DNA from 4 places in the Streptomyces sp. NPDC054883 genome. Region 3 is predicted to be linked to each of the others. Evidence: predicted binding sites of a transcription regulator. Region 3 holds the regulator's gene; each other region holds the start of a gene.

Region 1 (4,186 bases), on a different contig from region 3:
CCGCCACCCGATCCCCCGCCCCCCTCAACGCCGCAGCGGCGCCGCCAGTGGGGTGATCGTGGTTTCCGCCGGGCCGAGGGCGTCCGCCTCGCGTTGGCGTTCCGCGCTGTCGCTGATGCGCAGGAGGAGGGCGATCATGATCCAGTTGGCCAGCAGGGACGAGCCGCCCTTCGCCAGGAAGGGCAGGGCCTTGCCCGTCAGCGGGATCAGGCCCGTCACGCCGCCCGCGACCACGAACACCTGGAGCGCCAGCGCCGCCGCCAGGCCCACCGCCAGGAGTTTGCCGAACGGGTCCCGCGCCGCCAGGGCCATCCGCAGGCCCCGCTGGACCAGGAGCGCGTAGAGCAGCAGGACCGCCATCACCCCCGCCAGGCCCAGTTCCTCGCCCACGGTGGTCAGGATGAAGTCGCTGCGCCCCGCGAACTTGATCAGCTCCGGGTGGCCCATGCCGAGTCCGGTGCCCGTGATGCCGCCCGTGCCGAAGCTGAACAGCGCCTGCGCCGACTGGTCGGAGGTGACGCCCGGCGGCCGGTCCTTCCAGTAGTAGGACAGCGGGTTGAGCCAGGCGGCCACGCGGGCCTTCACGTGCGGCTCCGTCGAGCCCACCACGAAGGCGCCGCCCGCAGCCATGACGAGGCCGCAGACGATCCAGCCGGTCCGCTCGGTGGCTACGTACAGCATCACCACGAACACGCCGAAGAAGATGAGCGACGTACCGAGGTCGCGCTCGAAGACCAGCACCAGCAGCGACAGGATCCACACGGTGACGATCGGCCCGAGCTGCCGCATCGGCGGCAGCCGCACGCCCAGGAACTTGCGGCCCGTCAGGGCCAGCGAGTCCCGGTGGACAACCAGGTACCCCGCGAAGAAGACCGCGATCATGATCTTCACGAACTCGCCGGGCTGGAGCGAGAACCCGAAGAGGATGATCCACCGCTTCGCGCCGTACGTGTCCGCGCCGAAGAAGGCCGGGGCGATCAGCAGCACCAGCGCGACGGCCATGGTGATGTAGATGAAGCGCTGCAACAGCCTGTGGTCGCGCAGCAGCGCCACCACCAGCAGACAGGCGGCGACCCCGACCACGGTCCACAGCAGCTGGCCGGGCGCGTTCGCATCGGACCCGTAGCGCTCGATGTACCCCTGGTCGAGGCGGTGGATGAGGACGAGCCCGAGTCCGGTCAGCAGCATGGCCAGCGGGAAGATCAGCGGATCCGCGTACGCCGCGAACCGGCGGATGCCCAGGTGCCCCACCAGCGACAGCAACGTCAGGCTGATGGTGAAGCCGGTGAGGTTCGGCGGCAGTACGCCGTTCATCGCGAGACCGGCCTCGGCGTGGCCGAAAACGGCGATGCCGATGACGAGGGCGAGCAGCAATGCTTCGGTACGGCGGCGCGCGCCGGCGACCGTCAGCGGCCTCAGTCCCCGCACGGGATGTCTTCGCCGTCGGTATTAGGGCGTTTTATCTTCATATCCACTACGACGAGGAAGCCCTGACGATGGTTCCTGGGGGCCCGGCGGGGGCTAGCCGGAAGGGGTCCATCCGCAATCTGTCGGGTGGCGTGTTGGCACTCCGCTTGACCGAGTGCTAATCGCCGGAATAGTCTCGCACCTGGCACTCGCCACTGGTGAGTGCCAACACAGCGACAGGCAGGTCCGGCACCCGCGACGACGGATCGACCTGGTCGCCACCTCAGACAGTTAACCCCGGATCTCCGAAGGGGGAGGTCGGATCGTGACGACCACCAGCTCCAAGGTTGCCATCAAGCCGCTTGAGGACCGCATTGTGGTCCAGCCGCTCGACGCCGAGCAGACCACGGCCTCGGGCCTGGTCATCCCGGACACCGCGAAGGAGAAGCCCCAGGAGGGCGTCGTCCTTGCGGTCGGTCCGGGTCGCTTCGAGGACGGCCAGCGTCTCCCGCTGGACGTCAGCGTCGGCGACATCGTGCTGTACAGCAAGTACGGCGGCACCGAAGTGAAGTACAGCGGCGAGGAGTACCTCGTCCTCTCGGCCCGCGACGTGCTCGCGATCGTCGAGAAGTAAGACACTTCTCCAGTTTTGCTTTGAGCTGCGCCCCTGGTCACCCTGCTGATGCCGGGGGGCGAGGGGCGTGGTTCGTTCTAGGCGGTGGCGGTCGCGGTGAGCGGCCGAGGATCGCAACGAGAGGACTGAACCGCTCCCATGCCGAAGATTCTGAAGTTCGATGAGGACGCCCGTCGCGCCCTTGAGCGCGGTGTGAACAAGCTTGCCGACACGGTGAAGGTGACGATCGGCCCCAAGGGCCGCAACGTCGTCATCGACAAGAAGTTCGGCGCGCCCACCATCACCAACGACGGTGTCACCATCGCCCGCGAGGTCGAGCTGGACGACCCGTACGAGAACCTGGGCGCCCAGCTCGTGAAGGAGGTGGCGACCAAGACCAACGACATCGCGGGTGACGGCACCACCACCGCCACCGTGCTGGCCCAGGCGCTGGTCCGCGAGGGCCTGCGCAACGTCGCCGCCGGCGCCTCCCCGGCCGCCCTCAAGAAGGGCATCGACGCCGCCGTCAAGGCCGTGTCGCAGGAGCTCCTCGCGACCGCCCGCCCGATCGAGGACAAGTCCGACATCGCCGCCGTGGCCGCGCTCTCCGCGCAGGACCAGCAGGTCGGCGAGCTCATCGCCGAGGCGATGGACAAGGTCGGCAAGGACGGTGTCATCACCGTCGAGGAGTCCAACACCTTCGGCCTGGAGCTGGAGTTCACCGAGGGCATGGCCTTCGACAAGGGCTACCTCTCGCCGTACATGGTCTCCGACCAGGAGCGTATGGAGGCCGTCCTCGACGACCCGTACATCCTGATCAACCAGGGCAAGATCTCCTCCATCCAGGACCTCCTGCCGCTGCTGGAGAAGGTCATCCAGGCCGGCGCCTCCAAGCCGCTGCTGATCATCGCCGAGGACGTCGAGGGCGAGGCCCTGTCGACCCTGGTCGTCAACAAGATCCGTGGCACCTTCAACGCCGTCGCCGTCAAGGCCCCCGGCTTCGGTGACCGCCGCAAGGCGATGCTCCAGGACATGGCCACCCTCACCGGTGCCACCGTCATCGCCGAGGAGGTCGGCCTCAAGCTCGACCAGGCCGGTCTCGACGTCCTGGGCACCGCGCGCCGCGTGACCATCACCAAGGACGACACCACCATCGTCGACGGTGGCGGCAGCTCCGACGAGGTCCTCGGCCGCGTCAACCAGATCAAGGCCGAGATCGAGTCCACGGACTCCGACTGGGACCGCGAGAAGCTGCAGGAGCGGCTGGCGAAGCTCGCCGGCGGCGTCTGCGTCATCAAGGTCGGCGCCGCCACCGAGGTGGAGCTCAAGGAGAAGAAGCACCGCCTGGAGGACGCCATCTCGGCTACCCGCGCCGCGGTGGAGGAGGGCATCGTCTCCGGCGGTGGCTCCTCCCTCGTCCACGCCGTGAAGGTGCTCGAGGGCAACCTCGGCCTCACCGGCGACGAGGCCACGGGCGTCTCCGTCGTCCGCCGCGCCGCCGTCGAGCCGCTGCGTTGGATCGCCGAGAACGCCGGCCTCGAGGGCTACGTCATCACCGCCAAGGTCGCCGAGCTCGACAAGGGCCAGGGCTTCAACGCCGCGACCGGCGAGTACGGCGACCTGGTCAAGGCCGGCGTCATCGACCCGGTCAAGGTCACCCGCTCCGCGCTGGAGAACGCCGCTTCCATCGCCTCCCTGCTGCTCACGACCGAGACCCTGGTCGTCGAGAAGCCGGCCGAGGAAGAGGCCGACGCCGGTCACGGCCACGGTCACGGCCACAGCCACTGACCTCGTCAGAGCCGGGCTGAACTGAGGAGGGCCCCGGTCCCCGCCGCTGCGAAGCGGTGGTGACCGGGGCTTTCCCGTGCCCTGGGGCGAGCCGTCACATACCCATGTCCTGGGTCGTGCCGCGGGACGCCATACCCATGTCCATGCCCAGTTGCCCCATCAGGCCGGGTGCGTCGTAGTACCACCAGCCCTCCGCGACCTGCCCGTTCTCGATCCGGAAGGTGGTGCAGCCCGACATGGCGACCTCCTTGCCCGTCGGGGCGATCCCCATGAACTCGCCCTTCTGCCTGCCGGTCCAGTTCCACAGGGTGGTGACGCAGTCGCCTTCGGCGATCTGGCGGTGCAGGTCGAAGGTGAAGTCGAAGGCGTCGCGCCACA
Region 2 (4,186 bases), on a different contig from region 3:
CTGCGGCGGGGGGACGAACTGCTGGTGGTGGCCACGGACCAGGTGCGGGACGCGGCGGAGGCGCGACTGCGGGCGGTCGCCCGGGGCGGCAAGCTCGCCGGCTGGCTGGGACAGGGTCCCAACGGGGCCTGAGCGGCACCGGGCGGGCTTGAACAGAGCGTTAGATCGACGTTCTAAATCTGTGATTTCGCGGTCCGGTGCGGGTTTCTGCCCTGCTTTGCGGACATGTGGAATGCGAACTTCCAGTTAATCGCAGGTGAAGACATACCTTGTCGCCGGAATCACAGGGCGCAGACGGAGGTCTGCCTGTACGATAAAGGCACACCACATCGAACCAACTCTGCCTGACGCAGAGCTGGCGCGACCGCAAAGCGGCCGTGGCTCCCTCCCGCAGTGGGCGCCCAGGTATCACTCGGTTCTGCGCAAGAGGACAGCTCTCGGGGCTCCCACATGTACGGGTGCGACTCGCCCACAAGGCGATGCACCGTCCGCAGACGGGGAGTTCTACCAGGCAGCGGAAAGGCAAGGCCGTGACATCCGCGGTCACGACCGACACGTCCGCCCGCCCCGGATACGGGCAGCTCCTGCGCACTCCCGGCGCCCTCGGCTTCCTGCTCCCGGGCTTCGCCGCCCGGCTCCCCTTCGGCATGCTGACCATCAGCATCCTGCTGCTCGTCCAGCACACGACCGGCTCCTACGCCAACGCCGGCATCGTCGCCGCCGTCACCGGCATCTCCATGGCGCTGTGCGCCCCCGTGATGGGCAACCTCACCGACAAGCACGGCCAGAGCGCCGTCCTGCTGCCGGTGGTCCTCGTCCACGCCGCCGCCGTGAGCGCCCTGGTCGCGCTCGCGCTGCTCGGCGCCCCCGTCCTCGCCGTCGCGGCCGCCGCGATCCCGGCAGGCGCCTCGGTGCCGCAGGTCGGCCCCATGGTCCGGGCCCGCTGGGCCGCCAAGCTGGAGGGCTCGCCGCTGCTGCCGACCGCCGCCGCGTTCGAGTCCGTCACCGACGAGTTCACCTTCGTCGTCGGCCCGGTCCTCGCCACCGCGCTGTGCACCGGTCTGCACCCCTCGGCCGGTCTCATCACCGAAGCCGCCCTGTCGCTGGTCGGCGGCCTGTTCTTCGCCGCCCAGCGCGCCACCCAGCCCAAGGCGCACACCCCGTCCGCCACCGGCACCAAGCGGGCCTCGGCCCTGTCCTTCCCGGGCCTGCGCGTCCTGATCGTCGCCTTCCTCGGGATCGGCGCCGTCTTCGGCGGCATGCAGGTCTCGATGGCCGCCTTCTCCGACGAGATGGGCAACCCGGGTGCGAACGGCCTGCTGTACGGCGTCTTCGCGGCGGGCAACATGGTCGCCGGCATCGCCTGCGGCGCCATCGCCTGGAAGATCGGCCCGCGCCGCCGGCTGCTGCTCGGCTACATCGGGCTGACCGCCGCGGCGTCGCTGCTGTGGACCGCCGACTCGATGGTCCTGCTGGCCGCGCTCGGCCTGCTCGTCGGTCTGTGCATCGCGCCGGCCCTGATCACCGGTTACACGATGATCGAGTCGCTGATCCCGGCGAACGCCCGCACCGAGGCGTTCACCTGGCTGACCGGGGCGGTCGCCTTCGGGCAGGCCATCGCCGTGATCGTGGCCGGCCGCCTTACGGACGCGCACGGGTCCTCGTACGGGTTCCTCGTGCCGGCCGCCGCCACGGCGCTGGCGCTGGTCACGCTGCTGTCCCTGCGGGCCAGGCTCGCGCCGAGGACGGCCGGCCGGATCGTCAGCTCGTCGGGCGCCCCGGAGAGCCGGGAGAACCGGGCCCGGCAGCGGGACCTCACCACCGTCTGAGGGTGGTGTCGGTCACCGCACGGCCGAGATCGGTGGACTGTTCCGCCGGAATACGTCACCATGGAGCGTCGTTAGCACTCATTGAGTGAGAGTGCCAGGAGGAAATTCGTGCCGACCTACCAGTACCAGTGCACCGAGTGCGGTGAGGGCCTTGAGGCCGTGCAGAAGTTCACCGATGACGCACTGACCGTGTGCCCGAACTGCGACGGACGCCTGAAGAAGGTGTTCTCAGCGGTCGGCATCGTCTTCAAGGGCTCCGGTTTCTACCGGAACGACAGCCGCGGTGCGTCGTCGAGCAGCACGCCTGCCTCGAAGCCGGCCGCGCCGTCCACCCCGGCGCCCGCCGCCGCCCCGGCCTCCTCGTCGTCGGCTTCGAGCACGAGCAGCAGCTCCAGCTCGGCTGCCTGACCCGTCCGCTTTCCGCAAGGCCCCGCCGCCCACCTGGGCAGCGGGGCCTTGCGCGTCCACGGCTAGGGTGGCCGCATGGCGAACGCAGAGATCGGTGTCATCGGTGGCTCGGGCTTCTACTCCTTCCTGGAGGACGTCTCCGAAATCCAGGTGGAGACCCCTTACGGGCCCCCGAGCGACTCCCTGTACCTGGGCGAGCTGGCCGGCCGGTCGGTGGCGTTCCTGCCGCGGCACGGGCGCAGCCACACGGTGCCGCCACACAAGATCAACTACCGGGCCAACCTGTGGGCGCTGCGCTCGGTCGGCGTGCGCCAGGTGCTGGGGCCCTGCGCGGTGGGCGGTCTGCGGGCCGAGTACGGGCCGGGCACGCTGCTGGTGCCGGACCAGCTGATGGACCGTACGAAGTCCCGGGTGCAGACCTTCTTCGACGGTGAGCCGCTGCCCGGGGGCGCCGTACCGAACGTCGTGCACACCACCTTCGCCGACCCGTACTGCCCGGTGGGCCGGGCGGTGGCGATGGACGCGGCGCGGGGGCGGGGCTGGGAACCGGTGGACGGCGGCACGATGGTCGTGGTGGAGGGCCCCCGGTTCTCGACGCGCGCCGAGTCGCTCTTCCACGCGGCCATGGGGTGGTCGGTGGTCGGCATGACGGGGCACCCGGAGGCGGTCCTCGCGCGGGAGCTGGGCCTCTGCTACACCTCGATGGCCCTGGTGACGGACCTGGACGCGGGCGCCGAGACGGGCGAGGGCGTCTCCCACACGGAGGTGCTGCGCGTGTTCGGTGAGAACGTCGGGCGGCTGCGCGAGGTCCTGTTCGACGCGGTCGCGGCCCTGCCGCCGACGGACTCGCGGGACTGCCTGTGCACGCACGCGCACGACGGCTGGGACCTGGGCATCGAGCTGCCGTAGCGCGCGGTCTCACCCCGGGGGGTGATGGGGTTTTCCACAACCTGGGGACCGTCCACAGGCGTGAGCGGGATCCGCCGCCGGGGCGGATGGTGAGGGGTGTCCGGGCGCCGGGTCCGGACACCGAACTCACAGCCAGGTGGTGTTCAGCATGTCCGGGTTCCTTTCCCCGCAGCTCTCCTCCTCTCCTCTCTCGTCCTCCTCTCCTCTCTCCTCCGCCTCCTCCGCTCCTGCGCCCGGGCGCCTGCCCGCGCGTACTCCCACGGCGCTGCCCGCGCGCACGCATATCTGTCTCCCCGCGCGCCCCGTGCCGCTCTTCCCACCGCTGCGGGTGGGGCGTGGCGGGGACCGGCTCAGGCGCGCCCTGCGCCGTCGGCGGCGGGCCGGGGCGGCCGGGCTGGCCGTCGTGGCGGCCGCCCTGGCGGTGGGCGGGACGGAGGCGCGGGCCTCCCGGGGCGCCGGGCCGCCGGAGGACCAGCCACCACCTGCGGTGGTGCGGATGGTGTCGGCCCCCGTGCGCATCGCGGACGCGGCGACGGTGCGGCTGCTGCGACCCGGGGACCGGGTGGACGTGGTGGCGGCGGAACGCGCGGGGCCGCCCCGGGTGGTCGCGGTCGCGGCCAGGGTCGCCGAAGTGCCGGAACCGGAGAAGACGCCGGGCGACGGCGGTGCCCTGGTGGTCCTGTCGGTGCCCCGGGAGACCGCGCGGGCCCTGGTGGGCGCCGGCAGCGTGTCACGGCTGGCGGTGACGTTGTGCTGAATCGAACACGTGACCCGTCACGTCGCTCCGGGACGGGCATCGATTGGACACGAGGGGCCCCGACTGCCGTAGTTTTCGAAACCGGCTCCGTGTTCCGTAGATGCGAGATGAGGCTCAGTCGTGAGCAAGAAGAACGAGAGCGTCCTGGCGGGCTTCAAGGCCTTCCTGATGCGCGGCAACGTCGTCGATCTGGCGGTGGCCGTGGTCATCGGCGCGGCGTTCACCAACATCGTGAACTCCGTGGTGAAGGGGATCATCAGTCCGGTGGTGGGCGCCGTCGGCA
Region 3 (4,186 bases):
CGTGCGGGGAGGTCACCGAGGCCGCGATGCGGGACTCCTTCGAGCCCGGCACCAGGTGGTCGACCAGCACGCCGAGCCGGGCGTCCGGTGCGGGCGCGAAGTCCGCCGCGATGGCGGGGAGGTCGTCGATGCCCTCCAGGTACTCCACGACCACGCCCTCGATCCGCAGGTCGTCGCCCCAGACCCGCTCCACCAGCTCCGCGTCGTGGCGGCCCTCGACGTAGATCCGCCCCGCCCGCGCCACCCGCGCCCGCGCCCCGGGGACGGCCACCGAGCCCGACGCGGTACGGGCGGGCGCCGACGCCGTACGGGCCGGGCGGGTCAGGGTGACCACCGCGCCCTCCAGCAGGAACCCGCGGGGCTCCAGCGGGAACGCGCGGCGCTTGCCGAAGCGGTCCTCCAGGGTCACCGTGCCCGCCTCGCAGGCCACCACCGCGCCGCAGAAGCCGGTGGCCGCCACCTCCACCACCAGGCCGGGGTCCGCGGGCACCTCCGGCACGGCCTTGGCGCGCTTCCACTGCGGGGTCAGATCGGGGGAGTACTCACGCATCCGGCCGACGGTACGAGACGGCCCGCGCTCACGCGTCCGACACGCCGAACCGCCCCGCCAGTGTGGCGCGTTGCGCACGTACGAAGGCCGCGTCGACCACCGCTCCGTGACCCGGCACGTACAGCGCGTCGTCCCCGCCCAGCGCGAGCAGCCGGTCCAGCGCGGCCGGCCACTGTGCCGGGACCGCGTCCGGGCCCGCCTGGGGTTCGCCCGACTCCTCCACGAGGTCCCCGCAGAAGACGGTCTCCCGCTCACCCGGCACGAAGACCGCCAGATCGTGCCGCGTGTGCCCCGGCCCGACGTTGGCCAGCAGCACCTGCACGCCGCCCAGCTCCAACGTCCACTCGCCGGACACCAGGTGCCGCGGCAGCGGCATCAGGTCCGCCGCCTCGGCGGCCTCCTCCGCCGCCAGTCCCTGCCGGACCGCGTCCTCCCGCAGCGCGTTCCGGTCCAGCGCGAGGTGGGTGTCCAGTCCCACCGCACCGTAGAACTCGGCCCCCGAGAAGGCGGCGCCGCCCAGTACGTGGTCGAAATGTCCGTGTGTGAATGCGATATGGGTCACGTGGCGGCCGGTCAGCCGCTCCGCCTCCGCCCGGATCCCGGCGCCTTCGCGGACGCTGGAGCCGGGGTCGATCAGAAGGACCGACTCGTCCCCCGCCACCAGCCCCACCGTGCAGTCCCAAACCGGGAGCCGACGCCTCCCGGCCCGTCCGGTCAGCCGTTCCCAGCCCGCCTCTTCCCAACGCACGTCCATGCGGGGACGCTACCCTGGCGGGCCGCCCTTGCCCGCAGCCCACTACCCGGCCGTACACTGACCGGGGGATCTCTGGCACTCGGATGCGCAGAGTGCCAGCAGGGTCCGCCCGGACCGACCGGAAACGACCGCAGCGACGACCCACCGCACTGGAGGTGTGCACGAGTGCTCAGCGAACGCAGGCTCGAGGTATTGCGCGCCATCGTCCAGGACTACGTGGGGACGGAGGAGCCGGTCGGATCGAAGGCGCTCACCGAGCGCCACCGGCTCGGCGTCTCCCCGGCGACGGTCCGCAACGACATGGCGCTGCTGGAAGAGGAGGGCTACATCGCCCAGCCCCACACCAGCGCCGGGCGCATCCCCACCGACAAGGGCTACCGGCTCTTCGTCGACAAGCTGGCGGGGGTCAAGCCGCTGTCGACGCCCGAGCGCCGGGCCATCCAGAACTTCCTCGACGGCGCCGTCGACCTCGACGACGTCGTGGGGCGCACGGTGCGGCTGCTCGCGCAGCTCACCCGGCAGGTCGCCGTCGTCCAGTACCCGAGCCTGACCCGTTCCACCGTCCGGCACGTGGAGCTGCTGTCCCTGGCGCCCGCGCGGCTGATGCTCGTACTGATCACGGACACCGGGCGGGTCGAGCAGCGGCTCGTCGACTGCCAGACCCCCTTCGCCGAGACCTCGCTCGCCGACCTGCGGGCGCGCCTCAACAGCCGGGTCGTCGGCCGTCGCTTCACCGACGTGCCGCCGCTCGTACAGGACCTTCCGGAGTCCTTCGAGGCCGAGGACCGGGCGACGGTCAAGGCCGTCCTCGCGACCCTGCGTGAGACGCTGGTGGAGGAGGCGGAGGAACGGCTGATGATCGGCGGTACCGCCAACCTCACGCGGTTCGGACATGATTTTCCCCTGACGATCAGGCCGGTGCTGGAGGCGCTGGAGGAGCAGGTCGTGCTCCTCAAGCTGCTCGGCGAGGCCAGTGAGTCGGGAATGGCCGTGAAGATCGGGCATGAGAACGCCTACGAGGGACTGAACTCCACGTCCGTCGTCTCGGTCGGTTACGGTTCGGGCGGCGAAGCAGTCGCCAAACTCGGCGTGGTCGGACCGACCCGCATGGACTACCCCGGAACGATGGGAGCGGTACGCGCAGTGGCACGTTACGTCGGACAGATCCTGGCGGAGTCGTAAGTGGCCACGGACTACTACGCCGTTCTCGGCGTGCGCCGCGACGCATCGCAGGACGAGATCAAGAAGGCCTTCCGCCGCCTCGCGCGCGAACTCCACCCGGACGTGAATCCGGATCCGAAGACGCAGGAGCGCTTCAAGGAGATCAACGCGGCCTACGAGGTCCTCTCGGACCCGCAGAAGAAGCAGGTCTACGACCTCGGCGGCGACCCGCTGTCCTCCTCGGGCGGTGGCGGCGGCGCGGGCGGATTCGGGGCGGGCGGCTTCGGCAACTTCTCCGACATCATGGACGCGTTCTTCGGCCAGGCCTCGCAGCGCGGACCGCGCTCGCGCACGCGCCGCGGCCAGGACGCCATGATCCGCCTGGACCTGGAGCTGGACGAGGCGGCCTTCGGGACGACCAAGGACATCCAGGTCGACACGGCCGTCGTCTGCACCACCTGCTCGGGTGAGGGCGCCGCCCCCGGCACCTCCGCGCAGACGTGCGACATGTGCCGCGGCCGCGGTGAGGTGTCGCAGGTCACCCGGTCCTTCCTGGGCCAGGTCATGACCTCGCGGCCCTGCCCGCAGTGCCAGGGCTTCGGCACCGTCGTCCCGACCCCGTGCCCCGAGTGCGCGGGCGACGGCCGGGTGCGCTCCCGCCGCAGCCTCACCGTCAAGATCCCGGCCGGTGTCGAGAACGGCACCCGGATCCAGCTGGCGGGCGAGGGCGAGGTCGGCCCCGGCGGCGGCCCCGCCGGCGACCTGTACGTGGAGATCCACGAACTGGCGCACCCGACCTTCCAGCGGCGCGGGGACGACCTGCACTGCACGGTCACCATCCCCATGACGGCGGCGGCCCTGGGCACCAAGTGTCCGCTGGAGACGCTGGACGGGCTGGAGGAGATCGACATCCGGCCCGGCACCGGATCCGGCCAGGCGATCCCGCTGCACGGCCGCGGCGTCACCCACCTGCGCGGCGGCGGCCGGGGCGACCTGATCGTCCACGTCGAGGTCACCACCCCCGGCAAGCTGGACGCCCAGCAGGAGGACCTGCTCCGCCAGCTGGCCAAGCTGCGCGGCGAGGAGCGGCCGACGGGCCAGTTCGCGCCGGGCCAGCAGGGTCTGTTCAGCCGTCTCAAGGACGCGTTCAACGGCCGCTGACCGGCCCGCCGCACCGCGTACGAGCCCGGCCCGGGAACGCCCCGGTCCGGGCTCGCGGCGTCCCCGGACCAGGGCCGGGACGGGGTGCGCGGCCCGGCCGGCCGGCGCCGGGAAGCGGACTATGCCAGGCGAATGCGGTGATTCGGCCCGGTGCGCGGGACATGGCACGATGCAGGGCATGTCCACCGCGCCGAACGGTCTCTCCCCGTACCCGATCGTGCAGGCCCCCATGGCGGGCGGCGCCTCCTGTCCGCCGCTCGCCGCCGCCGTGTGCGAGGCGGGCGGGCTGGGCTTCCTGGCCGGCGGCTACAAGACCGCCGACGGGATGTACCAGGAGGTCAAGCAGCTGCGCGCGCTCACCCGGCGGCCCTTCGGCGTCAACCTGTTCATGCCGCAGACCGGCTACGTCGACCCCGCGGCCGTCGAGACGTACCGGGGCCAGCTGGCCGGGGAAGCGAGCTGGTACGAGGTGTCACTGGCGGCGGACGACATCGTCGGCAGCCACGACGACGGCTACGACGCCAAGCTCGCCATCCTCCTGGAGGACCCCGTCCCGGTGG
Region 4 (4,186 bases), on a different contig from region 3:
CTACGTCAAGGACGACTCCGGCAACCCGACGCACTCCTTCAAGGACCGCGTCGTGGCCATCGCCGTCGAGGCCGCCCGCGCGTTCGGCTACACCACCCTCTCCTGCTCCTCCACGGGCAACCTGGCCGGCGCCGTCGGCGCCGCGGCCGCCCGGGCCGGCTTCCGCTCCTGCGTGTTCATCCCGCACGACCTGGAACAGGGCAAGGTCGTCATGGCCGGTGTCTACGGCGGCGACCTCGTCGGCATCGAGGGCAACTACGACGACGTCAACCGCTTCTGCTCCGAGCTCATCGGCGACCCGCTGGGCGAGGGCTGGGGCTTCGTCAACGTCAACCTGCGCCCGTACTACGGCGAGGGTTCCAAGACGCTGGCGTACGAGATCTGCGAGCAGCTCGGCTGGCAGCTGCCGGACCAGATCGTGATCCCCATCGCGTCCGGCTCGCAGCTGACGAAGATCGACAAGGGGCTCCAGGAGCTGATCAAGCTCGGGCTGGTCGAGGACAAGCCGTACAAGATCTTCGGCGCGCAGGCCGAGGGCTGCTCGCCCGTGTCGACCGCCTTCAAGGCGGGACACGAGGTGGTGCGCCCGCAGAAGCCGAACACGATCGCCAAGTCCCTGGCGATCGGCAACCCGGCGGACGGTCCGTACGTCCTGGACATCGCCCGGCGCACCGGCGGTTACGTCGAGGACGTAAACGACGAGCAGGTGGTCGAGGCCATCAAGATCCTCGCGCGGGCCGAGGGCATCTTCGCCGAGACCGCGGGCGGCGTGACCGTCGGCGTGACGAAGAAGCTCATCGAGAACGGGCAGCTCGACCCCTCGCTGACCACGGTCGTCCTCAACACCGGCGACGGTCTCAAGACCCTGGAGGCGGTGGCCTCGGACAGCGGCCAGACCGCCACCATCCGTCCCAGCCTGGACGCGTTCCGCGCCGCCGGCCTGGCCTGAGGCCCGATCCACCCCTCCTGTTCCCGGAAAGGCAATAGCGCCATGAGCGTCAACGTCCGCATCCCCACCATCCTGCGCACCTACACCGGTGGCAAGGCCGAGGTCTCCGCCGAGGGCACGACCCTCTCCGAGGTCATCGAGTCCCTGGAGAAGAACCACCCGGGCATCGCGGCCCGCGTCCTGGACGACCAGGGCAAGCTGCGCCGGTTCGTGAACGTCTACGTCAACGACGACGACGTGCGCTTCGAGGGCGGCCTGCAGACGGCGACGCCGGACGGCGCGGGGGTCTCGATCATCCCCGCCGTGGCCGGCGGCTGCTGACGCCCGGCTGCCCACGCCCGCCTTCCCAGCGGAGTCACACCTGAATTGCCCCCTCCGGTAAAAGCGGAGGGGGCAATTCTGGTTGGTTGGGCGCGGTAGAGTTTGGGAAGTCCCCTCCGTTGTTCTTGCCCGCCGCATATGAGCGGGCCGCCGGATGGTTGACATTGAGTCAACATGCACGCCTGGTATGGGCCTTTGATGCCGGATGTCGGGCCCGAGTTGCCCGGGAATATGCCTAAATTTCACGTGATTTCCATATTCCTTCTTGTCCGGAATTCTCGTCGGATTGACCTGTTGCAGACAGCACCGGTGCGGATACATTCAGCCGCGGTCGAGGCGTTCCGGCGCAAGTTCTGACCCGGGTCCGCGAAGTGCGGTCCTGCGCAAGGGCCAGTAATAGGGGAGTTAGGCATGGCTCAGGGCACCGTCAAGTGGTTCAACGCGGAGAAGGGCTACGGCTTCATCGCGGTCGACGGTGGTGCGGATGTGTTCGTCCACTACAGCGCCATCCAGATGGACGGGTACCGCACCCTTGAAGAGGGTCAGCGGGTCGAGTTCGAGATCTCGCAGGGCCAGAAGGGTCCTCAGGCGGACATGGTCAAGCTCGCACTCGGCTGACCCGGCGCGATCGACCACCGACGCAACAGGTCTCAAGGACCACACACGCACGTGGGGCCCACATCCCGGACACGGGACGTGGGCCCCACGTGCGTCCCGGCCGGGGACTTCGCCCGGCGTTGCCCGAAGCCGCTTGCACTCGACGGGGTCGAGTGCTAATCATTGGCGTTAGCACTCTCCAGGTGAGAGTGCTACTAAAACGAGGACCGGGTCGGTGAGGCCCAAGGGTCCGGCGGGAAGGAACCGTCGGGCTCGTCGGCCGTCCGTCGCGGGCGCGGGCGCGGTCCAGGAGCAATCCACCCCAGTCCTGGAGGACCACTTCAGATGGCCAAGATCATCGCATTCAACGAGGAGGCCCGGCGCGGTCTCGAGCGTGGCATGAACCAGCTCGCCGACGCCGTCAAGGTCACCCTTGGCCCCAAGGGTCGCAACGTCGTCCTTGAGAAGAAGTGGGGCGCCCCCACGATCACCAACGATGGTGTCTCCATCGCCAAGGAGATCGAGCTCGAGGACCCGTACGAGAAGATCGGCGCCGAGCTGGTCAAGGAAGTCGCCAAGAAGACGGACGACGTCGCGGGCGACGGTACGACCACCGCCACCGTGCTGGCCCAGGCACTGGTCCGCGAGGGCCTGCGCAACGTGGCCGCCGGCGCCAACCCGATGGCCCTCAAGCGTGGTATCGAGAAGGCCGTCGAGGCCGTCTCCGCCGCCCTGCTCGCGCAGGCCAAGGATGTCGAGACCAAGGAGCAGATCGCTTCGACGGCCTCCATCTCCGCCGCCGACACCCAGATCGGCGAGCTCATCGCCGAGGCCATGGACAAGGTCGGCAAGGAAGGCGTCATCACCGTCGAGGAGTCCCAGACCTTCGGTCTGGAGCTGGAACTCACCGAGGGCATGCGCTTCGACAAGGGCTACATCTCGGCGTACTTCGCCACCGACATGGAGCGTATGGAGGCGTCGCTCGACGACCCGTACATCCTGATCGTCAACTCCAAGATCGGCTCGGTCAAGGACCTGCTGCCGCTCCTGGAGAAGGTCATGCAGTCCGGCAAGCCGCTGCTGATCATCGCCGAGGACGTCGAGGGCGAGGCCCTGTCGACCCTGGTCGTCAACAAGATCCGCGGCACCTTCAAGTCCGTCGCCGTCAAGGCCCCGGGCTTCGGTGACCGCCGCAAGGCCATGCTCGGTGACATCGCCATCCTCACGGGCGGCACCGTCATCTCCGAGGAGGTCGGCCTCAAGCTGGAGAACGCCGGTCTCGACCTGCTCGGCCGCGCCCGCAAGGTCGTCATCACCAAGGACGAGACGACCATCGTCGACGGCTCCGGTGACAGCGACCAGGTCCAGGGCCGCGTCAACCAGATCCGCGCCGAGATCGAGAACTCCGACTCGGACTACGACCGCGAGAAGCTCCAGGAGCGCCTCGCGAAGCTGGCCGGCGGCGTGGCCGTCATCAAGGCCGGTGCCGCGACCGAGGTCGAGCTCAAGGAGCGCAAGCACCGCATCGAGGACGCCGTTCGCAACGCGAAGGCGGCCGTCGAAGAGGGCATCGTCGCCGGTGGTGGCGTGGCCCTGCTCCAGGCCTCCTCGGTCTTCGAGAAGCTGGAGCTCACCGGTGACGAGGCGACCGGCGCCAACGCCGTGAAGCTCGCGCTGGAGGCCCCGCTCAAGCAGATCGCCGTCAACGGTGGTCTCGAGGGTGGCGTCGTCGTCGAGAAGGTGCGCAACCTCCCGATCGGCCACGGCCTGAACGCCGCGACCGGCGAGTACGTGGACATGATCGCCGAGGGCATCATCGACCCGGCGAAGGTCACGCGCTCCGCGCTGCAGAACGCCGCGTCGATCGCCGCGCTGTTCCTGACCACCGAGGCCGTCATCGCCGACAAGCCCGAGAAGGCCGGCGCCGGTGCGCCGGGCGGCATGCCGGGCGGTGACATGGACTTCTGATCGGCCCCGGCTGATCGGCTGTCCAGTACGCTCCACGTTCCGAGGGCGGCACCCCGATGAGGGGTGCCGCCCTCGGGCGTTCCCGCGGCGCGCCGCTCAGGCGGCGGGCCGCCCGACGAACCTGACCTCTTCCCGGCCTTCGCCCAGGGCGATGTCCAGCGACGCGTCCAGGGCCCGCGCGAGGCGCAGCAGCAGCGGCAACGTGGGTACGGCGTCGGCGCCCTCCACCCGGGAGATTCGCCTGCGTGAGACCAGCCCGCCCGGCCGGCTGCGCCTGCGACAGCCCGAGCACCGTGGCGCAGGTGGTCGCCTGCCCGGCCCCTGGGACGGATCGCCGCCGGGCGGGCGAGT

What was found. The regulator HrcA, encoded in region 3, represses chaperone genes, less so after heat shock. The targets are predictions, from matches to a motif close to TTNGCACTCNGNNNNNCNGAGTGCNAA.
Region 1: the regulator HrcA is predicted to act here: its motif matches at 1,563-1,589, upstream of groES (co-chaperone GroES).
Region 2: the regulator HrcA is predicted to act here: its motif matches at 1,901-1,927, upstream of ACWGH1_RS17785 (FmdB family zinc ribbon protein).
Region 4: the regulator HrcA is predicted to act here: its motif matches at 2,021-2,047, upstream of groL (chaperonin GroEL).

What each region holds. Positions count from the first base shown of each region.
Region 1 is NZ_JBSGYT010000037.1:68,978-73,163, forward strand. Features, by position in the region: gene ACWGH1_RS24865 (FtsW/RodA/SpoVE family cell cycle protein) at 25-1,428, opposite strand; gene groES (co-chaperone GroES) at 1,733-2,041, shown strand; gene groL (chaperonin GroEL) at 2,180-3,808, shown strand; gene ACWGH1_RS24880 (ester cyclase) at 3,903-4,186, opposite strand, start outside.
Region 2 is NZ_JBSGYT010000021.1:97,026-101,211, forward strand. Features, by position in the region: gene ACWGH1_RS17775 (potassium/proton antiporter) at 1-132, shown strand, start outside; gene ACWGH1_RS17780 (MFS transporter) at 531-1,829, shown strand; gene ACWGH1_RS17785 (FmdB family zinc ribbon protein) at 1,938-2,237, shown strand; gene ACWGH1_RS17790 (S-methyl-5'-thioadenosine phosphorylase) at 2,313-3,146, shown strand; gene ACWGH1_RS17795 (hypothetical protein) at 3,451-3,903, shown strand; gene mscL (large conductance mechanosensitive channel protein MscL) at 4,024-4,186, shown strand, end outside.
Region 3 is NZ_JBSGYT010000033.1:17,896-22,081, forward strand. Features, by position in the region: gene ACWGH1_RS23170 (DUF3097 domain-containing protein) at 1-550, opposite strand, end outside; gene ACWGH1_RS23175 (MBL fold metallo-hydrolase) at 579-1,304, opposite strand; gene hrcA (heat-inducible transcriptional repressor HrcA) at 1,470-2,486, shown strand; gene dnaJ (molecular chaperone DnaJ) at 2,487-3,626, shown strand; gene ACWGH1_RS23190 (nitronate monooxygenase) at 3,805-4,186, shown strand, end outside.
Region 4 is NZ_JBSGYT010000011.1:3,338-7,523, forward strand. Features, by position in the region: gene thrC (threonine synthase) at 1-949, shown strand, start outside; gene ACWGH1_RS10875 (ubiquitin-like small modifier protein 1) at 992-1,270, shown strand; gene ACWGH1_RS10880 (cold-shock protein) at 1,682-1,888, shown strand; gene groL (chaperonin GroEL) at 2,213-3,835, shown strand; gene ACWGH1_RS10890 (hypothetical protein) at 3,932-4,063, opposite strand.